Geobacillus stearothermophilus ATCC 12980: one gene and its partner. The protein of the gene in region 2 interacts with the protein of the main gene of each other region in a pairwise test. Links are inferred from orthologs where the notes say so. Each region holds a gene or a part of one and is shown on either strand. Other genes may lie near its edges.

What was found. The genes of interacting proteins can lie anywhere in the genome.
Region 1: the proteins of prmA (region 2) and rplK interact in binary tests that used the Escherichia coli proteins (3 or more experiments, as listed by UniProt). The link is inferred for Geobacillus stearothermophilus ATCC 12980 from one-to-one orthologs.

The regions. Positions count from the first base shown.
Region 1 is NZ_CP128494.1:110,341-113,126, reverse strand. It holds rplK (50S ribosomal protein L11), read right to left. Parts: upstream 1,714-2,786; coding sequence 1,288-1,713; downstream 1-1,287. Other genes in the region: secE (preprotein translocase subunit SecE), read right to left, coding at 2,601-2,783; nusG (transcription termination/antitermination protein NusG), read right to left, coding at 1,955-2,488; rplA (50S ribosomal protein L1), read right to left, coding at 405-1,106; rplJ (50S ribosomal protein L10), read right to left, coding at 1-146. UniProt on the Escherichia coli protein: Forms part of the ribosomal stalk which helps the ribosome interact with GTP-bound translation factors.
Region 2 is NZ_CP128494.1:1,938,092-1,941,040, forward strand. Bases 139-2,904 are described here. They hold prmA (50S ribosomal protein L11 methyltransferase), read right to left. Parts: upstream 2,108-2,904; coding sequence 1,169-2,107; downstream 139-1,168. Other genes in these bases: mtaB (tRNA (N(6)-L-threonylcarbamoyladenosine(37)-C(2))-methylthiotransferase MtaB), read right to left, coding at 139-306; QSJ10_RS10555 (16S rRNA (uracil(1498)-N(3))-methyltransferase), read right to left, coding at 374-1,150; dnaJ (molecular chaperone DnaJ), read right to left, coding at 2,113-2,904. Outside these bases: more of mtaB, read right to left, coding at 1-138; more of dnaJ, read right to left, coding at 2,905-2,949. UniProt on the Escherichia coli protein: Methylates ribosomal protein L11.

The DNA of each region.
Region 1 (2,786 bases), 1.8 Mb from region 2 along the record:
CCTGCCTCGCGCAGCTGTTTGCGCAACTCGGTCATTTCCGCCACGTTCAGGCCGCGGTAATCGACGATGACGGTTGCCTTGCTGGCGCGGAATTTGTCCGCAATCTCGGCAACCACTTGTTTTTTCAGTTCAATCGCGCTCGACACGTCCTGCACCTCCTGTAAGGAAAATGAGAGAATACCACTTATACCGTCTGCTCAATAAAAAACCTCCATGCCGCGTAGACATGGAGGTGTCGTTCAACGCACCGCCGCTCGTCCCCGACGCAGGGCGCGCTGTTCTATCGTCCACATACCTCGGTAGGAAATTAAGCCTCAAACAGGCACCTACTGTCTACGGTATAAATGATATTCGTTTGTTCAGCCAAATGGCATTTTATCAGACTCGACGCAGAAAGTCAACCGTTACTGTGCAACAGCCACCGTCGTCGGGTCCACTTTAATGCCAGGACCCATCGTTGACGTAATCGTCACGTTTTTGACGTATGTCCCTTTCGCTGCCGCCGGTTTGGCTTTCAAAATCGCCTCGTAGACGGCGGCGAAGTTTTCGGCCAGTTTCTCGTTGTCGAACGATACTTTGCCGATCGGCACATGAATGTTGCCGGCTTTATCAACGCGGTATTCCACTTTACCAGCTTTGATCTCCTGCACAGCTTTCGCAACGTCAAACGTGACCGTGCCGGTTTTCGGGTTTGGCATTAACCCTTTCGGACCCAAAATACGACCGAGTTTCCCGACCTCGCCCATCATATCCGGCGTGGCAACAACGACGTCAAAGTCAAACCAGCCTTGCTGGATTTTATTGATGTATTCTGTATCGCCGACATAGTCAGCGCCAGCTGCTTCTGCTTCTTTCGCTTTTTCCCCTTTTGCGAACACTAACACGCGCGCTACTTTCCCCGTGCCGTGCGGCAGGACGACAGCGCCGCGAATTTGTTGGTCCGCTTTTTTCGGGTCAACGCCCAACCGGAACGCAACTTCCACCGTCGCATCAAATTTCGCGACGTTCGTTTTTTTCACGAGCTCGATTGCTTCAGCAATCGGGTATGCTTTGGAGCGGTCGACGAGTTTCAATGCTTCTAAGTATTTCTTTCCTCTTTTCGGCATGTGAAAAATCCTCCTCGGTTGTGGTTTTAGCGGAAAAACCTCCCACATTGAACGTTCTTCGCTTCTTTCGAAAACGAAGAAGCGGACAGATGCCCATTCATCAGGCCCGTCTTGCTGTTTTTGTTCATGGAGAGAGAGGTTGCCCAATGACGCAACCTCCCCTACAAACGACGCACCGGCTTTAGTCTTCAATCACAATGCCCATGCTGCGAGCCGTGCCTTCAATCATACGCATGGCTGCTTCAATGCTCGCTGCATTCAAATCCGGCATTTTCAATTCAGCAATCTCGCGCACTTTGTCACGTTTGATCGTCGCTACTTTGTTGCGGTTCGGTTCGCCGGAGCCCGATTCGATGCCCGCCGCTTTTTTCAACAGTACAGCGGCCGGCGGCGTTTTCGTGATGAATGTAAACGAACGGTCTTCAAAAACCGTAATTTCAACCGGAATGATCAAGCCTGCCTGGTCAGCGGTACGGGCATTAAACTCTTTGCAAAACGCCATAATATTAACACCGGCTTGACCTAACGCAGGACCTACTGGCGGCGCCGGATTTGCTTTCCCTGCAGGAATTTGCAGTTTGACGATCTTGATTACTTTTTTCGCCACGAGACACACCTCCTTAAGTCCGTGATGTGGTATTAGGGATTGCCCCTCCCACTCCATCCGGCTCCGATCTGACGAGCCGCTTTCATATCTCCCGTTTCGGCCGGGAGGATTAGCGCATCAAGCACGTTCGCTCCCTTATACAGCACGTATAAGTTCATCGCTGCATGCCTTGTCTAAGATTCAAGACATACTGACTTTAAAATAGTATCACTTTTCAACAACGATTGCAAGTTCTTTTCCATTAGATTTTTTCTATTTGCGAAAACTCCAATTCCACCCGTGTTTCGCGGCCAAACATATCGACAAGCAGCTTCACCTTATGTTTGTCGAGGTCAACCACCTCAATTTTTCCAGTGAAGTTGGCAAACGGCCCTTCTTTAATCCGGACCGTTTCATTCACCTCGTAGTCGACATCAATCTCAGTAAGCGGCATGCCCATCCGCTTCAAAATCATTTTGACTTCTTCCTCCATGAGCGGCGTCGGTTTCGAACCAGCCCCGCTCGAACCGACAAATCCGGTCACGCCCGGCGTGTTGCGCACGACGTACCACGAATCGTCGGTCATGATCATTTCGACAAGCACATAACCGGGGAACACTTTCTTTTTCGTCGTTTTCCGTTTGCCGTTTTTGATGTCCGTTTCCGTTTCTTCCGGGACGACAACACGGAAAATCTTGTCTTGCATTCCCATTGATTCAACGCGTTTCTCCAAATTGGCTTTCACCTTATTTTCGTATCCCGAATATGTATGGACGACATACCAGTTTTTCTCCATCAGCGAGCCTCCCTAGGGCGGTTTTCATTTTGTTTTCTGCGCAAAACAAAAACCCGTTTCCGGGTTCCATGTTCGCACGATTATCTTTCATTATAGCATATCATCCGCCCGCTTATTCAAATACAAGGCGAATCAACTGCGAAATGCCGAGGTCGACAACGGCGAAAAAGATGGTGAAAAACGCCACCGTAGCCAATACGATTCCCGTATAGTTCACTAGTTCTTTCCGGCTCGGCCAGCTCACTTTTTTCAACTCCCGCACGACTTCTTTGAAAAAGTTGATTACTCGCTGCATCCC
Region 2 (2,949 bases):
CCGGTCTTGCGTGCCGATGACAATATCGACGCCCGGAATCGCCATCACTTCCGCCGGCGATGTTTGCGCATAGCAGCCGGTCACGCAGACGACGGCATCCGGATTGCGGCGCACCGCACGACGGATGACTTGGCGGCTTTTTTTGTCGCCGGTGTTCGTCACTGTGCACGTGTTGATCACATACACATCGGCGCGGCTCTCAAACTCCGTCCGTTCGTAGCCGGCCTTTTTAAACAGCTGCCAAATCGCCTCTGTTTCGTAATGATTGACTTTGCAGCCTAATGTATGGAAAGCCACTGTTGGCATGTTGTTCACCTCACTGCAGGCCATGCCGCTGAGCTAGCAGCATGACTGAATTTGTTCAAACCGTTGATTACTGTTGCGCCGCCTCCCAATCTGGCGCGCGCAGCTCCCATTCATAGGAAGCCGCGGCAAGCAGATAAAGCGGCGCCGTTTCCGTGCGCAAAATGCGCGGGCCAAGGCTGCACGGCAAAAAGCCGCCTTGTCGGAGCCGCTTTGCCTCCTCAGGGCTAAATCCACCCTCAGGTCCGAACACGGCTAGCAGCGTGCCGCCGGGCTTGAGGCCGGCAAGCAGCGCCGGCAGCGAACCGTGCCGTCCCCCGCGCCCTTCTTCTTCATAGGCGAATAGACGTTGATCCACCGTTTCGCCAAAAGCAAGCAGCGCGTCCAGCGAAAGCGGCGCTCGCACCTCGGGCAATGACGTGCGTTCCGCCTGTTCGGCCGCCTCTTTCGCAATTTTTTTCCACCGTTCCACTTTTTTCTCCGCTTTCTTCATGTCCCATTTGACGACCGAACGGGCGGCGAAAAACGGCAGAAAGCCGGCGGCGCCAAGCTCCGTCCCTTTTTGGATGACAAACTCCCACTTTTCGCCTTTCGGCAGCCCCTGGGCGATATAAATGCGCACCGGCAATTCGCGTCCCTCTTCCTTCCATTGTACAATACGGGCGCGCACATGATCACTGGCAATTTGTTCAATGCTGCATACAGCCGTGCGCCCGTCCGGAAAGACGCAAGCGATCGCATCCCCCGGCTTCATGCGCATGACGCGGGCGATATGGTGCGCGTCAGCGCCGCTGATCGTGACGACTTCGCCTCGGCGCTCCCGTTCGGAAACGAAATATCGCTGCAACGAACATCCCTTCTTTGTTTACGACTTGATGGCGACTAACGCGACCCAATCTTCCATCACGTTCACTTCCTCAATGACAAACCCAGCCGCCAGCAGCCCGTCTTTGACGTCCTGCTTTTTCGCCTGGATGATGCCGGAGGTGATGAAGCGGCCGCCCGGCTTCAGCAGCCGGAAAGCGTCGGAGGCAAAACGCAAAATGATTTCCGCCAAAATGTTGGCGACAATCACATCAGCCGGCTCATCGACATGGTCAAGCAAATTGTTTTGCGCCACCGTAACGACCGACTGCACTTTATTGAGCTTGACGTTCAGCCGTGCGCTGTCGACTGCGACCGGATCCAAATCGAACGCCCGCACCGACCGGGCGCCGAGCATCGCCGCAGCGATGCTTAAAATGCCGGAGCCGGTGCCGACGTCAATGACCGCATCGCCGGGGCGCACATATTTTTCGAGCGCCTGCAGGCACATGACCGTCGTCGGGTGGGTGCCGGTGCCAAACGCCATGCCCGGATCCATTTCAATGATCAACTCATCATCGGAAACCGGCTCATACGTTTCCCACGTCGGCACGATCGTAAACTTCTCCGACACTTTCACCGGATGATAATGCTTTTTCCACGCCGTCGCCCACTCTTCCTCATTCACTTCGCTCAATGTAATCTTATTTTTTCCAAGGTCAATATCATATAGCCATAAATTGTTAATCGCTTGTTTAATTTGTTCGACTGTTTCGCCAAGAAAGCTGTTGACCGGCAAATACGCCTTAATGATGACGCCTTCTTCCGGATAATCGTCCGGATTGAGTTCGACGATTTCCCCGTACCAGTCATCGCGGTCTTTCACAAGATCGTACGGATCTTCAATGACCACGCCGCCGGCGCCGGCCTCATGCAAAATGTTCGAAATCGCCTCGACCGCCTCGTGCGTCGTATGAATGCTGATTTCCGACCATTTCATCGCGCTCACGCTTCTCCTTTAAACGCCTTTTTGACTTTCTCAAAAAAACGGCCGTGCGGCCCGTCGTGCATCGTCTCCCCACCAAGCCGGTCAAACTCGCGCAGCAGTTGCTTTTGTTTTTCCGTCAGCTTTGTCGGCGTCACGACGCGGACGATGACGTGCTGATCCCCCTGTCCATAGCCGCGCACGTTTGGCACTCCTTTCCCTCTCAGGCGGAAGCGCGTGCCCGTTTGCGTGCCGGCCGGAATTTTCAACTTCACATCGCCATAGAGCGTCGGCACCTCAATCTCATCGCCGAGCGCCGCTTGAGCAAAGGAAAGCGGCACTTCACAATAAATGTCGAGCCCGTCGCGCTCGAAAAATTCATGCGGCTCCACTCGGAAAATGATGTACAAGTCCCCCGGCGGCCCGCCGTTGACCCCTGGCTCCCCTTGGCCGGCGACACGCAGCTGCTGGCCGTCGTCGACGCCGGCCGGGATTTTGACATGAATCTTTTTCCGTTGCTTGACGCGGCCCGTCCCGCCGCATGTCGGACATTTTTCCGGAATGTACCGGCCCGTCCCGCCACATGTCGGACATGTCCGACGGTTGATGATGCGGCCAAACGGCGTCGCCTGCTCGCTCGTGATTTGCCCGCTGCCGCCGCAACGTGAGCACGGCTGGGGGCTTGTGCCCGGTTTGGCGCCGCTGCCATGGCACGTTTCGCACGTCTCTTCGCGCGGCACTTCAATTTCCGTTTCTTTTCCAAATGCCGCTTCCTCAAATGTGAGCGTCATCATGTATTCCACATCGGCCCCTTTGCGCGGCCCGCTCGCCCGCTGGCGCGGCCCGCCGCCGAAAAA